DNA from 3 places in the Heyndrickxia sp. MSNUG genome. Region 1 is predicted to be linked to each of the others. Evidence: a T-box and tRNA genes for the amino acid it is inferred to sense, from the RefSeq annotation. Region 1 holds a T-box; the other regions hold tRNA genes.
What was found. The T-box of region 1 lies ahead of pheS (phenylalanine--tRNA ligase subunit alpha). A T-box ahead of a tRNA ligase gene usually reads a tRNA of that ligase, here a tRNA-Phe.
Positions count from the first base shown of each region.

Region 2: it has a tRNA-Phe gene. The T-box ahead of pheS (phenylalanine--tRNA ligase subunit alpha) is inferred to sense a tRNA for this amino acid. The anticodon was not compared.
Region 3: it has a tRNA-Phe gene. The T-box ahead of pheS (phenylalanine--tRNA ligase subunit alpha) is inferred to sense a tRNA for this amino acid. The anticodon was not compared.

Region 1 covers NZ_CP150978.1:3,549,888-3,555,768, reverse strand. The annotation lists gene AABM38_RS17925 (sigma-w pathway protein ysdB) at 1-339, opposite strand, end outside; gene AABM38_RS17920 (dUTP diphosphatase) at 492-983, shown strand; gene AABM38_RS17915 (M42 family metallopeptidase) at 1,058-2,143, shown strand; gene sspI (small acid-soluble spore protein SspI) at 2,228-2,440, opposite strand; gene AABM38_RS17905 (TrmH family RNA methyltransferase) at 2,564-3,319, shown strand; T-box leader at 3,388-3,633, shown strand; gene pheS (phenylalanine--tRNA ligase subunit alpha) at 3,694-4,731, shown strand; gene pheT (phenylalanine--tRNA ligase subunit beta) at 4,751-5,881, shown strand, end outside.
Region 2 covers NZ_CP150978.1:1,121,352-1,127,232, reverse strand. The annotation lists gene queG (tRNA epoxyqueuosine(34) reductase QueG) at 1-282, opposite strand, end outside; gene AABM38_RS05595 (B3/4 domain-containing protein) at 436-1,104, shown strand; tRNA gene AABM38_RS05590 (tRNA-Gly) at 1,315-1,388, opposite strand; tRNA gene AABM38_RS05585 (tRNA-Leu) at 1,441-1,525, opposite strand; tRNA gene AABM38_RS05580 (tRNA-Cys) at 1,568-1,642, opposite strand; tRNA gene AABM38_RS05575 (tRNA-Gly) at 1,651-1,725, opposite strand; tRNA gene AABM38_RS05570 (tRNA-Gln) at 1,731-1,805, opposite strand; tRNA gene AABM38_RS05565 (tRNA-His) at 1,846-1,921, opposite strand; tRNA gene AABM38_RS05560 (tRNA-Trp) at 1,933-2,006, opposite strand; tRNA gene AABM38_RS05555 (tRNA-Tyr) at 2,016-2,100, opposite strand; tRNA gene AABM38_RS05550 (tRNA-Phe) at 2,173-2,248, opposite strand; tRNA gene AABM38_RS05545 (tRNA-Asp) at 2,254-2,329, opposite strand; tRNA gene AABM38_RS05540 (tRNA-Met) at 2,333-2,406, opposite strand; tRNA gene AABM38_RS05535 (tRNA-Val) at 2,435-2,510, opposite strand; tRNA gene AABM38_RS05530 (tRNA-Glu) at 2,549-2,623, opposite strand; tRNA gene AABM38_RS05525 (tRNA-Ser) at 2,640-2,731, opposite strand; tRNA gene AABM38_RS05520 (tRNA-Asn) at 2,735-2,809, opposite strand; rRNA gene rrf (5S ribosomal RNA) at 2,885-3,000, opposite strand; rRNA gene AABM38_RS05510 (23S ribosomal RNA) at 3,119-5,881, opposite strand, start outside.
Region 3 covers NZ_CP150978.1:3,766,139-3,772,019, forward strand. The annotation lists gene glgB (1,4-alpha-glucan branching protein GlgB) at 1-220, opposite strand, end outside; tRNA gene AABM38_RS18915 (tRNA-Glu) at 1,126-1,197, opposite strand; tRNA gene AABM38_RS18920 (tRNA-Ser) at 1,201-1,291, opposite strand; tRNA gene AABM38_RS18925 (tRNA-Asn) at 1,295-1,369, opposite strand; tRNA gene AABM38_RS18930 (tRNA-Ile) at 1,391-1,464, opposite strand; tRNA gene AABM38_RS18935 (tRNA-Gly) at 1,468-1,541, opposite strand; tRNA gene AABM38_RS18940 (tRNA-His) at 1,548-1,623, opposite strand; tRNA gene AABM38_RS18945 (tRNA-Phe) at 1,663-1,735, opposite strand; tRNA gene AABM38_RS18950 (tRNA-Asp) at 1,741-1,816, opposite strand; tRNA gene AABM38_RS18955 (tRNA-Met) at 1,854-1,927, opposite strand; tRNA gene AABM38_RS18960 (tRNA-Ser) at 2,093-2,185, opposite strand; tRNA gene AABM38_RS18965 (tRNA-Ile) at 2,206-2,282, opposite strand; tRNA gene AABM38_RS18970 (tRNA-Met) at 2,325-2,401, opposite strand; tRNA gene AABM38_RS18975 (tRNA-Ala) at 2,424-2,499, opposite strand; tRNA gene AABM38_RS18980 (tRNA-Pro) at 2,516-2,592, opposite strand; tRNA gene AABM38_RS18985 (tRNA-Arg) at 2,609-2,685, opposite strand; tRNA gene AABM38_RS18990 (tRNA-Leu) at 2,706-2,794, opposite strand; tRNA gene AABM38_RS18995 (tRNA-Gly) at 2,806-2,880, opposite strand; tRNA gene AABM38_RS19000 (tRNA-Leu) at 2,903-2,987, opposite strand; tRNA gene AABM38_RS19005 (tRNA-Lys) at 3,002-3,077, opposite strand; tRNA gene AABM38_RS19010 (tRNA-Thr) at 3,102-3,177, opposite strand; tRNA gene AABM38_RS19015 (tRNA-Val) at 3,186-3,261, opposite strand; rRNA gene rrf (5S ribosomal RNA) at 3,272-3,387, opposite strand; rRNA gene AABM38_RS19025 (23S ribosomal RNA) at 3,503-5,881, opposite strand, start outside.

The DNA of each region.
Region 1 (5,881 bases):
TTTGGCAACAGGGTAGCTTTCCCGGACTTTTCGTTCAATGAATTGGAAATCTTCAAGAACGAGTCCCTTCAAAGCAGAAGTTTTTTTGGGCCAAATGAAGATGGAGACGACTTCAAAAGCGGATTGTGTGGTGCCAAGATATTTTTCACCTTCAAATAAAACCCCTTTGTAAGTCAACAAGAAGTTCTTGCGTACATTGTCCAGGTCATCAAGGAAAAAGAATCGTTTTTGCTCATGGGCCAGCTCCAGTTTTCGCTTTGGGTGGAATAAATATTTCACTGCGCTGTATATTAGAAAAATGAATAAAAGCAATATGATAAGCCGTAAAAGCAGGATCATGGTCTGCCCCTCCAATGCTAACTTTCCTTATTTACGGATGAGATACAAAATAGTTTCATCAATTTTTCAATTGTTTTATACTTTTTTAAGGAAATCATAATATTTATCTAAATTGATGAGGATTTTATGCTAACAAATACAAGGAGATCAGAATGAATACTGAAAAGCTTTTTAAGATGCAAAAAGAACTCGACCGCCATATTGAATCACAGCATGGCTTGGAGGAGGAAAACTTATTCGACAGAAAGGTTCTCGCCCTTCTTGTAGAAATAGGTGAGCTTGCTAATGAAACCCGCTGCTTCAAGTTTTGGAGTGTGAAGCCTTCATCTGAAAAAGAGATTATTTTAGAGGAATTCGTAGATGGAATCCATTTTATTCTTTCACTTGGCATTGAGTGCGGTTTTGACGATATTCGCTCGGTTTTCACAGCGAAAAGTGATGGGGCAGACGTGAGCATCCATTTCATTGAAGTGTATGAAAGGGTCCAGGAATTCAGAAAAACCCGCTCAAGAGAGGAATTCATTCATTTATTTGAGGGCTATATGAAGCTTGCTGAGCTGCTTGGACTGGAAGAGAATCAAATCGAACAGGCATATATTCAAAAAAATGAAGTAAATTATGATAGGCAGCGCAAAGGATATTAGCAGAATTTTTTGTACAATGACCTGCCGTTTTAGTATAATAGGATTCGAAACTACATATTAAGGGAGTCGAAATAATGGCTAAATTAGATGAAACACTTACGATGTTAAAAGACTTAACTGATGCCAAAGGCATTCCCGGCAATGAGCGTGAGCCAAGGGAAGTAATGAAAAGATACATAACTCCATTTGCTGATGAAGTAACGACAGATGGTCTGGGCAGCTTGATCGCAAAAAAGGTCGGTAACGAAAACGGACCCAAGATTATGGTTGCTGGTCACCTTGATGAAGTCGGCTTCATGGTAACAAACATTGATGACAAGGGCTTCATCCGTTTCCAGCCAGTTGGCGGATGGTGGTCACAGGTCATGCTGGCACAGCGTGTGACAATTGTAACTCGCAAAGGGGAAATCACTGGGGTGATCGGTTCAAAACCGCCTCACATCCTGCCTGCTGAAGCACGCAAAAAGCCGGTTGATATTAAAGATATGTTTATCGACATCGGCGCATCAAGCCGTGATGAAGCGAAGGAATGGGGAGTCGTTCCAGGAGACATGATTGTTCCTTACTTCGAATTCACAGTGATGAACAATGAAAAAATGCTGCTTGCAAAAGCATGGGACAACCGCATTGGCTGTGCGATTGCAATCGATGTACTGAAGCAGCTTAAAGGCCAGGAGCATCCAAACGTGGTTTACGGAGTGGGTACTGTTCAGGAAGAAGTAGGTCTACGTGGGGCTAAAACTTCTGCACAGCTGATCGAGCCAGATATTGGTTTCGGTGTTGACGTAGGGATTGCCGGAGATACACCAGGCGTTACTGAAAAGGAAGCACTGAGCAAAATGGGAGATGGACCGCAAATCATCATTTATGATGCTTCCATGGTTTCACACAAAGGTCTTCGTGACTTTGTAACAGACTTAGCAGACGAATTGAATATTCCATATCAGTTCGATGCGGTCGCCGGCGGCGGTACAGATTCAGGTGCCATCCACATGACTCATCGTGGAGTTCCTGCCTTGTCCATCACAATCGCGACGCGTTATATTCACTCACATGCCGCAATGCTGCACCGTGATGACTATGAAAATGCTGTTAAATTAATTGTAGAAGTAATTAAACGACTTGATAAAGAAACGGTTGATCAACTAACTTTTGAATAAGGAAAACACAAGGAGGGCTGCGGCCTTCCTTTTTTTCGTGTCAAAAAAAGAACTCCTGGAAATTAAGGAGTTCATTCGTTGGAATTATTTTCTTTTCAATCCAGATTCAAGCGCATCCAGCATTTCCTGCTTTTCTTCTTCAGAAGCGTTTTGCCAGATTACTTCGAATAGTACTCCGAGTCCTGGCAGCATCTTTTCCTCACCAGCTTCAATAGCATCAACAATTGTATCCTTAAGCTCATCCTGTGTATTTCCAGAAACATTTGAAATAACTGCATTTCTAAGGTTCAAGTTCATTGTTTACTCATACTCCTTTCAAATTTCAACATTGATTATAGAATTCACCATTTTGGTTTTATTATGTATCGAATTTGAGATATAATAGTAAAATTGAACAATCCATATTAAAGGAGAGCCAGAGTGAAGTACATTCAATCTGATAAAAATCCACAAGTTAAACAATGGAAAAAACTACAGACGCGTAAGGAAAGAGATAAGTCTGGCACATTTCTTATTGAAGGCTTCCATCTAGTTGAGGAAGCACTTAAACAAAAAGAATGTGTGGAAGAAATCATCCTGAATGAAAAAACAGAAATGCCGCCAAGCTGGGATTATGGCGATATCCCTGTTACAATCGTGACGGATGAAATTAGCAAGCAGCTTGCTGAGACGGAAACAACACAAGGCATTTTTGCCGTTTGCAGGCAGCCTGGACAGACTATTGAGAACTGGAAAACGTATTTGTTAATTGATTCTGTTCAGGATCCAGGGAACCTTGGAACGATGATCAGGACAGCGGATGCAGCTGGAATTGATGCAGTTATTGTTGGAAAAGGCAGTGTCGATATTTACAATCCAAAGGTGCTCCGCTCTGCGCAGGGCAGCCATTTTCATTTACCTGTCCTTAACGGCAACCTCAATGAGTGGATTGATCATCTTACAACAGAAAATATTCCTGTATACGGAACAGCACTTGAAAACGGTTCTGTTTTTACTAAGGCAGCCAGCAATGAATCATTCGCTCTGCTCGTTGGGAATGAGGGTAGCGGAGTAAACAAGGAGCTGCTGGCAAAAACAACGCAAAATCTGTATATCCCTATTCTTGGGAAAAGTGAATCCTTGAATGTAGCAGTGGCCGCGGGGATCCTGCTATATTATTTGCAAACGGCAAAATAGGCGCATTTTTTTCAAAACCATTTGATACTGCGCGCTGTTTATACTATAATAAACAGCAAAATAATATTTCAAAAACGATGACGGAGAAAAGTAGCTTGATGATGGCCATCCAGGGAGAAAATGCCGATGATTGGGAGCATTTTTATGGAACAGGCAAGCGAAGTTCACCTCCTGAGTTGGCATCGGGACCACTCTGAATGAGTGTAAAGATGCATCGGCACAAGCCGTTATCTTAATGAAGCGAACAAGTAATACATAATCGTATTGCCTGTTAAAAAGGGTGGTACCGCGATAACCAAGACCTCGTCCCTTTATCTGGGATGAGGTCTTTTTGTGTTCAAAAAAGAAATGTATGAAATGAAGGAGGATTTAAAATGCAGGAACGTTTAAAAGAACTGCAGGCTGAAGCACTTGAAAAAGTAGCTGCAGCAGCTGATCTTAAAGAATTGAATGATATTCGAGTTTCCTATCTTGGAAAAAAAGGTCCTATTACGGAAGTATTAAAGGGAATGGGCAAATTATCCGCTGAAGAAAGACCAATGATGGGTGCTCTTGCTAATGAAGTCCGCGACGCAATTGCTGGGCAGATTGAAGTGAAGCAGCAGGAGCTTGAAGAAGCGGCTGTTGCAAAGCAATTGGCAGCCGAACAAATTGATGTAACACTTCCTGGAAGACCAGTTAATACTGGTAGCCATCATCCGCTTACAAGCATCATTGAAGAAATTGAAGATCTTTTCATTGGCATGGGCTATACAGTTGAAGAAGGCCCTGAAGTTGAAAAAGATTATTATAACTTTGAAGCGCTGAACCTTCCTAAGGGACATCCCGCGCGTGACATGCAGGATTCCTTCTATATCACGGAAGAAATTCTGATGCGCACTCACACTTCGCCAGTACAGGCGAGAACGATGGAAAAGCACCAAGGCAAAGGTCCAGTTAAAATTATCTGCCCTGGTAAGGTATACCGCCGTGATAATGATGATGCAACACACTCACACCAGTTCATGCAAATCGAAGGATTGGTTATAGATGAAAATGTTCGTATGAGCGATCTTAAAGGCACTCTTGCAGTATTTGCAAAGAAGATGTTCGGTGAAGACCGTGAAATCCGTTTGCGCCCGAGCTTTTTCCCATTCACTGAGCCATCAGTAGAAATGGATATTTCCTGCAAAATCTGTGGAGGTTCAGGCTGTAACGTATGTAAAGGAACGGGCTGGATTGAAATCCTTGGAGCGGGAATGGTTCATCCTAACGTTCTTGAAATGGCTGGTTACGATTCCAAGAAATATACAGGCTTCGCATTTGGTATGGGACCAGAACGTATCGCAATGCTTAAATATGGAGTGGACGACATCCGTCACTTCTACACAAATGATGTCCGCTTCTTAAAGCAATTTTCGGTTGAAGAATAAGGATTAGGAGGATTAAACCATGTTGGTATCATATAAATGGCTGCAGGATTATATTGATTTAGCTGGCGTATCTGCGGATGAGCTTGCTGAAAAAATCACAAAGAGCGGCATTGAGGTTGAAGGCGTAGAAAAGTTAAACGAGGGCATGAGCGGTGTAGTAGTGGGTCACGTAATTGAATGTGAAAAACACCCGAATGCAGAAAAATTGAACAAGACTCTTGTGGACCTTGGCGATGGCGAACCAGTTCAAATCATTTGCGGTGCACCAAACGTTGGAAAAGGGCAAAAAGTAGCAGTTGCAACGGTAGGAGCAGTTCTTCCTGGTAACTTTAAAATCAAGAAAGCAAAGCTTCGCGGCGAAGAATCCAATGGGATGATCTGCTCTTTGGCTGAGCTTGGAATCGAAGCAAAGCTTGCACCTAAGGAATTTGCTGAAGGTATTTACAATTTCCCACAGGATACTGAAATCGGCCAGGATGCTCTTGCAGTGTTGAACAGGGATGATGAAATCCTTGAGCTTGGGTTGACTCCAAACCGCGCTGACGCAATGAGCATGATTGGTGTTGCATACGAAGTAGGAGCCATTCTTGGAAAAGAAATTAAACTGCCAAATCCACAGCCAGAAACTTCTTCGGAACAAGCAAGCGATTATATTAATGTAACCGTTGATGCTAAGGAAGATAATCCTTTGTATGTTGCAAAGGTCATTAAAAATGTAAAGGTTGGTCCATCACCGGTTTGGCTGCAGACTAGATTGATGGCTGCAGGTATCCGTCCGCACAATAATGTCGTTGATATCACCAACTTTATTCTTTTGGAATATGGCCAGCCGCTGCATGCTTTCGACTACGACAAACTGGGATCAAAAGAAATCCTGGTCCGCCGCGCGAAGTCTGGTGAAGTGATTGAAACGCTGGATGATACGAAACGCACATTAACTGCTGATCACCTTGTAATCACCAACGGCAGCGAGCCTGTGGCGCTTGCGGGTGTAATGGGCGGAGCGAACTCAGAAGTAGGAAGCGATACGACTACAGTTCTCCTTGAGTCTGCTTATTTCGCGGGTGGAGTAATCCGTAAAGCATCCAAAGACCATGGCTTGAGAAGTGAGGCCAGCTCTCGCTATGAAAAAGGTGTTGACCCTCAAAGA
Region 2 (5,881 bases), 2.4 Mb from region 1:
GCCTCTTCTCTGCCCCTTCTTGCTGACAACCGTTGTTCTCATCTTCGACGGGTAAGTCAGCGCAATCGAAATGATGGATTTGGGCTTTTCAAAGATCAGCGAGGGCTCCGTTCTCTTTTCAATATCTTTTTCTTCAAAGCCAGATTGATATTGAAGTTCCTGCTGTCTGTATAATCGTATTTTCATTTCCTCGAAAGTCGATGGTGCTGCAAAACCGATTTTATCTATACCAATTGTTTTGCTATATTCAATGATGTCTTGCTTAATTTCGTTAATGTCCATTGAAATGTACCTCCTTTCTTTGTAGATTTTATTTTTCAAACGGCCTATCTATATAAACACATCTTTTTAAAGAATTCATTATGAAGGTCCCGATTTTAAATGCACATCACTTTTATGATAAACTATTTTAAAGCAGTTTTGGAGGTGGAATCAATGGAAATTAAGGTATCCAGTACGATTTGTGATCTCATACCCGGGTTTTCGGTCGGGGTTATAGAATATAAAGATATTCAGGTAGGGGATTCTCCGCAAATGCTAAAAGGCAGGCTTCAGCTTTTCCAGGAATCCATTTACTTTGATCTCTTAGAAAAAAATGTGACGGAGCTGGATGGTATTAAGGAATGGCGAAGTATTTTCAAAAGCACAGGAAAAGATCCAAACCGCTATAGACATTCCGCTGAAGCCCTTTATCGCAGGATTGCCAAACAAAACTATCTTCAACCCGTACATAGCGCGATAGACTTAAACAACTTCTTCTCACTTGAATACCAGGTCCCTATTGGTGTTTATGACTGTGATAAGCTCAGCGGCAATGTCCAGATAAGAATAGGTATAGAAACAGAAGAATACGCAGGCCTAAATGGCAGAATAAACAATGTAAGTAATTTAATTGTTTCCGCAGATGATCAAGGACCATTTGGCAGCCCATTCGTTGACTCAGAAAGGACCGCGGTAACGCTGGTAACCACGAACGCTCTGCAAATCGTTTACTTAAGGCCATCAGAACCACAGGAAAGCAAAGAAAAAATGACAGAATCACTAATGAACATGTTCATCCAAATTCACGGGGGATCAGGTACGTATAAAATTGTGGGATGCTGAGGCATCCTTTTTTTTATCAAGTTTATTTACTCGAACTCCTTCGAAAGGAGACTACAGTCATTGAATCTTTTCTTAACGTTTTTATCCCCTCATAGGGAAATACGAGAAAGCACCCAATATATATTTTTTGTTACAATCCATTTCAGCGAACAGAAAAAAACGCAACACTTCGTTTTCTGAAAACGAAATGCTGCGTTAGTTACGTATGTATGGAGCGGGTGAAGGGAATCGAACCCTCATCATCAGCTTGGAAGGCTGAGGTTTTACCACTAAACTACACCCGCATACATATTAAATGAAATAAAGAAAACAGGAATCCCTGTTTAATAATAAAAGTGGTACCGGTGGTCGGGGTCGAACCGACACTCCAGAAGGAACACGATTTTGAGTCGTGCGCGTCTGCCAATTCCGCCACACCGGCATATTAAGATGACTTACTTTACAACTACCATTAGTAATCTAATGGAGGCGGCAACCGGATTTGAACCGGTGAATAAAGGTTTTGCAGACCTTTGCCTTACCACTTGGCTATGCCGCCATACTTATTGGAGCGGAAGACGGGATTCGAACCCGCGACCCCAACCTTGGCAAGGTTGTATTCTACCACTGAACTACTTCCGCAAAAATGGCTGGGCTAGCTGGATTCGAACCAACGCATGTCGCAGTCAAAGTGCGATGCCTTACCGCTTGGCTATAGCCCAATATATTGTATGCTCTTATTATTACATTTGTGAATTATAATGGGGCGACTGATGGGAATCGAACCCACGAATGCCTGAACCACAATCAGGTGCGTTAACCACTTCGCCACAATCGCCATTATAAAATTGGCAGGGGTAGTAGGAATCGAACCCACACCAAAGGTTTTGGAGACCTTCGTTCTACCTTTAAACTATACCCCTAAAGAAAAATGGTGGAGGGGGACGGATTCGAACCGCCGAACCCTGAGGGAGCGGATTTACAGTCCGCCGCGTTTAGCCACTTCGCTACCCCTCCATTATAACATGATTTTGATTTGTGAAAAACCCATTTAATCATGTTTCCTGTAAAAACAAGTGTTTTTATAAATGGTGGCTCAGGACGGAATCGAACCGCCGACACAAGGATTTTCAGTCCTTTGCTCTACCGACTGAGCTACTGAGCCACAAATGGCGGTCCCGACCGGGATCGAACCGGCGATCTCCTGCGTGACAGGCAGGCATGTTAACCGCTACACCACGGGACCAAATTGCGGGGGCAGGATTTGAACCTGCGACCTTCGGGTTATGAGCCCGACGAGCTACCGGGCTGCTCCACCCCGCGACGATAATAATTAACCATTAAATTGTTATGGTGGAGGATGACGGGATCGAACCGCCGACCCTCTGCTTGTAAGGCAGATGCTCTCCCAGCTGAGCTAATCCTCCATATTGAAAGTGCTGTTTTTGTAAGCTTAAATAATTCTTGGTGACCCCTACGGGATTCGAACCCGTGTTACCGCCGTGAAAGGGCGGTGTCTTAACCGCTTGACCAAGGGGCCAGATATAAAGTTTATATGGCGGAGAGCAAGGGATTCGAACCCTTGAGACAGCGGTAACCGTCTACACGATTTCCAATCGTGCTCCTTCGACCTCTCGGACAGCTCTCCAAATGGCTCCGCAGGTAGGATTCGAACCTACGACCGCTCGGTTAACAGCCGAGTGCTCTACCACTGAGCTACTGCGGAATAATAATTACTTCTGGGACTTGGATTCACGATCCTTATCTAAGAAAGCATAACTAGGATTCAAGAATGCATCCTGCCCGGCGGCGTCCTACTCTCACAGGGGGAAACCCCCAACTACCATCGGCGCTGAGAAGCTTAACTTCCGTGTTCGGTATGGGAACGGGTGTGACCTTCTCGCCATCGCCACCAGACATTTTTTCAAAGACAATATCTATTATACTGTCTTTTATGCATTTTGCAAGAGAAATTTTTCATTCCCTCAAAACTAGATAATGTATAAGAAGAATTAGAAGAACGAGTAATCTAAATTTGGTTAAGTCCTCGAACGATTAGTATCAGTCAGCTCCACACGTCACCGCGCTTCCACCTCTGACCTATCAACCTGATCATCTTTCAGGGTTCTTACTAGCTTGCGCTATGGGAAATCTCATCTTGAGGGGGGCTTCATGCTTAGATGCTTTCAGCACTTATCCCGTCCGCACATAGCTACCCAGCGATGCCTTTGGCAAGACAACTGGTACACCAGCGGTGCGTCCATCCCGGTCCTCTCGTACTAAGGACAGCTCCTCTCAAATTTCCTGCGCCCACGACGGATAGGGACCGAACTGTCTCACGACGTTCTGAACCCAGCTCGCGTACCGCTTTAATGGGCGAACAGCCCAACCCTTGGGACCGACTACAGCCCCAGGATGCGATGAGCCGACATCGAGGTGCCAAACCTCCCCGTCGATGTGGACTCTTGGGGGAGATAAGCCTGTTATCCCCGGGGTAGCTTTTATCCGTTGAGCGATGGCCCTTCCATGCGGAACCACCGGATCACTAAGCCCGACTTTCGTCCCTGCTCGACTTGTAGGTCTCGCAGTCAAGCTCCCTTGTGCCTTTACACTCTGCGAATGATTTCCAACCATTCTGAGGGAACCTTTGGGCGCCTCCGTTACTCTTTAGGAGGCGACCGCCCCAGTCAAACTGCCCACCTGACACTGTCTCCCGCCCCGATCGGGGGCGTGGGTTAGAATTTCAATACAGCCAGGGTAGTATCCCACCGACGCCTCCACCGAAGCTGGCGCTCCGGTTTCTCAGGCTCCTACCTATCCTGTACAAGCTGTACCAAAATTCAATATCAGGCTACAGTAAAGCTCCACGGGGTCTTTCCGTCCTGTCGCGGGTAACCTGCATCTTCACAGGTACTATAATTTCACCGAGTCTCTCGTTGAGACAGTGCCCAGATCGTTACGCCTTTCGTGCGGGTCGGAACTTACCCGACAAGGAATTTCGCTACCTTAGGACCGTTATAGTTACGGCCGCCGTTTACTGGGGCTTCGATTCAGAGCTTCGCTTGCGCTAACCCCTCCTCTTAACCTTCCAGCACCGGGCAGGCGTCAGCCCCTATACTTCGCCTTGCGGCTTCGCAGAGACCTGTGTTTTTGCTAAACAGTCGCCTGGGCCTATTCACTGCGGCTCATCTAGGCTATTCACCCAAATGAGCACCCCTTCTCCCGAAGTTACGGGGTCATTTTGCCGAGTTCCTTAACGAGAGTTCTCTCGCTCACCTTAGGATTCTCTCCTCGCCTACCTGTGTCGGTTTGCGGTACGGGCACCTTTTATCTCGCTAGAGGCTTTTCTTGGCAGTGTGAAATCAGGAACTTCGGTACTATATTTCCCTCGCTGTCACAGCTCAGCCTTCACGCAAGCGGGATTTGCCTCACTTGCAGCCTTACTGCTTAGACGCGCATATCCAACAGCGCGCTTACCCTATCCTACTGCGTCCCCCCATTGCTCAAACGATAAAGAGGTGGTACAGGAATATCAACCTGTTGTCCATCGCCTACGCCTTTCGGCCTCGGCTTAGGTCCCGACTAACCCTGAGAGGACGAGCCTTCCTCAGGAAACCTTAGGCATTCGGTGGATGGGATTCTCACCCATCTTTCGCTACTCATACCGGCATTCTCACTTCTAAGCGCTCCACCAGTCCTTACGGTCTAGCTTCAACGCCCTTAGAACGCTCTCCTACCACTGACATCAAAGATGTCAATCCACAGCTTCGGTGATACGTTTAGCCCCGGTACATTTTCGGCGCAGAGTCACTCGACCAGTGAGCTATTACGCACTCTTTAAATGGTGGCTGCTTCTAAGCCAACATCCTGGTTGTCTAAGCAACTCCACATCCTTTTCCACTTAACGTATACTTTGGGACCTTAGCTGGTGGTCTGGGCTGTTTCCCTTTTGACTACGGATCTTATCACTCGCAGTCTGACTCCCACGGATAAGTCTTTGGCATTCGGAGTTTGTCTGAATTCGGTAACCCGATGAGGGCCCCTAGTCCAAACAGTGCTCTACCTCCAAGACTCTTACAACGTGAGGCTAGCCCTAAAGCTATTTCGGAGAGAACCAGCTATCTCCAAGTTCGATTGGAATTTCTCCGCTACCCACACCTCATCCCCGCACTTTTCAACGTGCGTGGGTTCGGGCCTCCAGTTGGTGTTACCCAACCTTCACCCTGGACATGGGTAGATCACCTGGTTTCGGGTCTACGACCACATACTCATTCGCCCTATTCAGACTCGCTTTCGCTGCGGCTCCGTCTTCTCAACTTAACCTTGCATGGGATCGTAACTCGCCGGTTCATTCTACAAAAGGCACGCCATCACCCATTAACGGGCTCTGACTACTTGTAGGCACACGGTTTCAGGATCTATTTCACTCCCCTTCCGGGGTGCTTTTCACCTTTCCCTCACGGTACTGGTTCACTATCGGTCACTAGGGAGTATTTAGCCTTGGGAGATGGTCCTCCCAGCTTCCGACGGGATTTCTCGTGTCCCGCCGTACTCAGGATCCACTCAGGAGGGAACGAAGTTTCAACTACAGGGTTTTTACCTTCTCTGACGGGCCTTTCCAGACCACTTCATCTACCCCGTTCCTTTGTAACTCCATGTTGAGTGTCCTACAACCCCAAGAGGCAAGCCTCTTGGTTTGGGCTATGTCCCGTTTCGCTCGCCGCTACTCAGGGAATCGCGTTTGCTTTCTCTTCCTCCGGGTACTTAGATGTTTCAGTTCCCCGGGTCTGCCTTCAAT
Region 3 (5,881 bases), 220 kb from region 1:
CACCTTCATTATTCACTTTGTGCAAACCAAAACCGTTGCCATCCCATTGATTAAAGTCCCCTGCCAGACTCACAGCCCTGGCATTTGGAGCCCACACACAAAATCGAGTATATGTATTAGATTCATTTTTAATGACATGCGCACCAAATAAATTGTAACTCTGGTACAAAGTGCCTTCATGGAATAGATGCAATTCAAACTCTGTAGGATTGATTACCAAACCCTTCCACCTGCCTTTATTAGAACATGCTTAATATTTTTGGAAACACCCTTTTTCAGTAGTATTCTAGTTAGCAGCGCGAAATCCTTGTAAACATTTTTTTAATATTTCGACAATAAATCTTAATAAAATATTAATATCGACAAACACTGACAATTGGTAGCGCTTTAATGTACTAAATCTTCCAATTACGCGAATTATGTTGAAGGAAAGTTTACTATTTTTGAAAAGAGAATAATGATTTTTTAGAGGAAACGCTGAAATTTCTTGGGTGATAGAGAGTAATAGCAGAAAAAATATTATTGAAATGATAACGTTTTCATTTCAACTTGTTATTTAGCCTTTCTCATTGAGGCGACTCTCAAACATACTAGTAGGTAAAGAGGTCTGTGGCATTGGCATTTTAAGATACCCATTTAGCAGATAACCAACATCCAGGTAAAAATGTGGTAATAGATGACCAGCGGAATTGAAACTATGTTAACCAGGTTTAAGATGAATGGATATTGACTAATTATTCCTTCAGCCAATTTCGACTTATTAAACATAAAATCAATATTATATACCCTTTTTGGGGGCTTAATAAACCTAATGGAGTTATGTTTATCCTTTTTTTAGAACTTGGCTGTCTTACTTTTTCTGTTGATTTCCGCTCCAGGCACTCGCTTTCCGCAGGGCGTCCGGTGCACCACGTCATCGTTTTGCTCCTGCGAGGACTCACCGTTGCCGCTGATCCGGCAGGCCTATGAACGGTTTCCTCGAATCTTGCTACGCACGATGGAAATGCATTTGCATTTTCTGAAGAGTCGGCCCTCCGCCCCAATAAACAGGTGCTTAAAAACATTGACCTTAATACAACTAAACAGAAAAAAAGCTGTTAGCAATAATGCTAACAGCTTTCCTTATGACCCCTACGGGATTCGAACCCGTGTTACCGCCGTGAAAGGGCGGTGTCTTAACCGCTTGACCAAGGGGCCTTATGGCGGAGAAGGAGGGATTTGAACCCTCGCGCCGGTTACCCGACCTACACCCTTAGCAGGGGCGCCTCTTCAGCCTCTTGAGTACTTCCCCATATGGCTCCGCAGGTAGGATTCGAACCTACGACCGCTCGGTTAACAGCCGAGTGCTCTACCACTGAGCTACTGCGGAATAATAAAATGATAAAAAAAATGGGCCTAAATGGACTCGAACCATCGACCTCACGCTTATCAGGCGTGCGCTCTAACCAGCTGAGCTATAGGCCCTTATGGAGCGGGTGAAGAGAATCGAACTCTCATCATCAGCTTGGAAGGCTGAGGTTTTACCACTAAACTACACCCGCAAAAAATGGGGCGACTGATGGGAATCGAACCCACGAATGCCTGAACCACAATCAGGTGCGTTAACCACTTCGCCACAATCGCCATATTTCAAAATGCATATTAAATTAAAAAAAATAAAGGTGGCTCAGGACGGAATCGAACCGCCGACACAAGGATTTTCAGTCCTTTGCTCTACCGACTGAGCTACTGAGCCACAAATGGCGGTCCCGACCGGGATCGAACCGGCGATCTCCTGCGTGACAGGCAGGCATGTTAACCGCTACACCACGGGACCAAAGTTTTTTTCAAGTGTATTACTTAAAAAAACTTAATTGCGGGGGCAGGATTTGAACCTGCGACCTTCGGGTTATGAGCCCGACGAGCTACCGGGCTGCTCCACCCCGCGACGATAATAAAAATATCTTATTGTTTATGCTCCTTGAGAGCAAGTGCTGTCCCGATCTCAGGAAGCTAATTCAAGCTGCTGCTCGATCGGTACAACTCGCAGTTCATTCAGTGAAGTAACGCTCGTTGCTCCACCCCGCGACGGTAATAAATGCAAATGAAATTATGGAGGAGGTAGAGGGATTCGAACCCCCGCGCGGTGTTACCCGCCTGTCGGTTTTCAAGACCGATCCCTTCAGCCGGACTTGGGTATACCTCCGTGAAATAACAAACAATATATGGTGGACCTTGTAGGACTCGAACCTACGACCGGACGGTTATGAGCCGTCTGCTCTAACCAGCTGAGCTAAAGGTCCATGTTTAGCCTAGATTGAATAGGTTCAACCAGATTGTAAAATTGGTAGCGGCGGAGGGGATCGAACCCCCGACCTTACGGGTATGAACCGTACGCTCTAGCCAGCTGAGCTACACCGCCAAATTAAATTTTCAAAAAGATATGGTGGAGCCTAGCGGGATCGAACCGCTGACCTCCTGCGTGCAAGGCAGGCGCTCTCCCAGCTGAGCTAAGGCCCCATATTATATCAGTATCTGGTCGGGAAGACAGGATTCGAACCTGCGACCCCTTGGTCCCAAACCAAGTGCTCTACCAAGCTGAGCTACTCCCCGATATAGAGTAAAATATTGGCGCGCCCGAAAGGAGTCGAACCCATAACCTTCTGATCCGTAGTCAGACGCTCTATCCAATTGAGCTACGGGCGCATATGATGTTAAATCGAAAATGGTGCCGAGGACCGGAATCGAACCGGTACGGTAGTCACCTACCGCAGGATTTTAAGTCCTGTGCGTCTGCCAGTTCCGCCACCCCGGCTAAGGAACTTTTGGAGCGGAAGACGGGATTCGAACCCGCGACCCCAACCTTGGCAAGGTTGTATTCTACCACTGAACTACTTCCGCATACATATTTTTTTAGAAAAAATGGTGCGGGTGAAGGGAGTCGAACCCCCACGCCTTGCGGCGCCGGATCCTAAGTCTGGTGCGTCTGCCAATTCCGCCACACCCGCATATAAAGTTGAAATGGTGAGCCATGAAGGACTCGAACCTTCGACCCTCTGATTAAAAGTCAGATGCTCTACCGACTGAGCTAATGGCTCGTACGTGTGTAATTAGGTTAAAAATGGTGCCGGCGAGAGGACTTGAACCCCCAACCTACTGATTACAAGTCAGTTGCTCTACCAATTGAGCTACACCGGCAAATGTAATGGTGGAGGATGACGGGATCGAACCGCCGACCCTCTGCTTGTAAGGCAGATGCTCTCCCAGCTGAGCTAATCCTCCATTTGAAACTGCCCGGCGACGTCCTACTCTCACAGGGGGAAACCCCCAACTACCATCGGCGCTGAGAAGCTTAACTTCCGTGTTCGGTATGGGAACGGGTGTGACCTTCTCGCTATCGTCACCAGACATTTTTTAAAGACAATTTCTATTATATCGTCTTTTATGCATTTTGCAAGAGAAATTTTTCATTCCCTCAAAACTAGATAATGTGTAAGAAGAATTAGAAGAACGAGTAATCTATTTGGTTAAGTCCTCGAACGATTAGTATCAGTCAGCTCCACACGTCACCGCGCTTCCACCTCTGACCTATCAACCTGATCATCTTTCAGGGTTCTTACTAGCTTGCGCTATGGGAAATCTCATCTTGAGGGGGGCTTCATGCTTAGATGCTTTCAGCACTTATCCCGTCCGCACATAGCTACCCAGCGATGCCTTTGGCAAGACAACTGGTACACCAGCGGTGCGTCCATCCCGGTCCTCTCGTACTAAGGACAGCTCCTCTCAAATTTCCTGCGCCCACGACGGATAGGGACCGAACTGTCTCACGACGTTCTGAACCCAGCTCGCGTACCGCTTTAATGGGCGAACAGCCCAACCCTTGGGACCGACTACAGCCCCAGGATGCGATGAGCCGACATCGAGGTGCCAAACCTCCCCGTCGATGTGGACTCTTGGGGGAGATAAGCCTGTTATCCCCGGGGTAGCTTTTATCCGTTGAGCGATGGCCCTTCCATGCGGAACCACCGGATCACTAAGCCCGACTTTCGTCCCTGCTCGACTTGTAGGTCTCGCAGTCAAGCTCCCTTGTGCCTTTACACTCTGCGAATGATTTCCAACCATTCTGAGGGAACCTTTGGGCGCCTCCGTTACTCTTTAGGAGGCGACCGCCCCAGTCAAACTGCCCACCTGACACTGTCTCCCGCCCCGATCGGGGGCGTGGGTTAGAATTTCAATACAGCCAGGGTAGTATCCCACCGACGCCTCCACCGAAGCTGGCGCTCCGGTTTCTCAGGCTCCTACCTATCCTGTACAAGCTGTACCAAAATTCAATATCAGGCTACAGTAAAGCTCCACGGGGTCTTTCCGTCCTGTCGCGGGTAACCTGCATCTTCACAGGTACTATAATTTCACCGAGTCTCTCGTTGAGACAGTGCCCAGATCGTTACGCCTTTCGTGCGGGTCGGAACTTACCCGACAAGGAATTTCGCTACCTTAGGACCGTTATAGTTACGGCCGCCGTTTACTGGGGCTTCGATTCAGAGCTTCGCTTGCGCTAACCCCTCCTCTTAACCTTCCAGCACCGGGCAGGCGTCAGCCCCTATACTTCGCCTTGCGGCTTCGCAGAGACCTGTGTTTTTGCTAAACAGTCGCCTGGGCCTATTCACTGCGGCTCATCTAGGCTATTCACCCAAATGAGCACCCCTTCTCCCGAAGTTACGGGGTCATTTTGCCGAGTTCCTTAACGAGAGTTCTCTCGCTCACCTTAGGATTCTCTCCTCGCCTACCTGTGTCGGTTTGCGGTACGGGCACCTTTTATCTCGCTAGAGGCTTTTCTTGGCAGTGTGAAATCAGGAACTTCGGTACTATATTTCCCTCGCTGTCACAGCTCAGCCTTCACGCAAGCGGGATTTGCCTCACTTGCAGCCTTACTGCTTAGACGCGCATATCCAACAGCGCGCTTACCCTATCCTACTGCGTCCCCCCATTGCTCAAACGATAAAGAGGTGGTACAGGAATATCAACCTGTTGTCCATCGCCTACGCCTTTCGGCCTCGGCTTAGGTCCCGACTAACCCTGAGAGGACGAGCCTTCCTCAGGAAACCTTAGGCATTCGGTGGATGGGATTCTCACCCATCTTTCGCTACTCATACCGGCATTCTCACTTCTAAGCGCTCCACCAGTCCTTACGGTCTAGCTTCAACGCCCTTAGAACGCTCTCCTACCACTGACATCAAAGATGTCAATCCACAGCTTCGGTGATACGTTTAGCCCCGGTACATTTTCGGCGCAGAGTCACTCGACCAGTGAGCTATTACGCACTCTTTAAATGGTGGCTGCTTCTAAGCCAACATCCTGGTTGTCTAAGCAACTCCACATCCTTTTCCACTTAACGTATACTTTGGGACCTTAGCTGGTGGTCTGGGCTGTTTCCCTTTTGACTACGGATCTTATCACTCGCAGTCTGACTCCCACGGATAAGTCTTTGGCATTCGGAGTTTGTCTGAATTCGGTAACCCGATGAGGGCCCCTAGTCCAAACAGTGCTCTACCTCCAAGACTCTTACAACGTGAGGCTAGCCCTAAAGCTATTTCGGAGAGAACCAGCTATCTCCAAGTTCGATTGGAATTTCTCCGCTACCCACACCTCATCCCCGCACTTTTCAACGTGCGTGGGTTCGGGCCTCCAGTTGGTGTTACCCAACCTTCACCCTGGACATGGGTAGATCACCTGGTTTCGGGTCTACGACCACATACTCATTCGCCCTATTCAGACTCGCTTTCGCTGCGGCTCCGTCTTCTCAACTTAACCTTGCATGGGATCGTAACTCGCCGGTTCATTCTACAAAAGGCACGCCATCACCCATTAACGGGCTCTGACTACTTGTAGGCACACGGTTTCA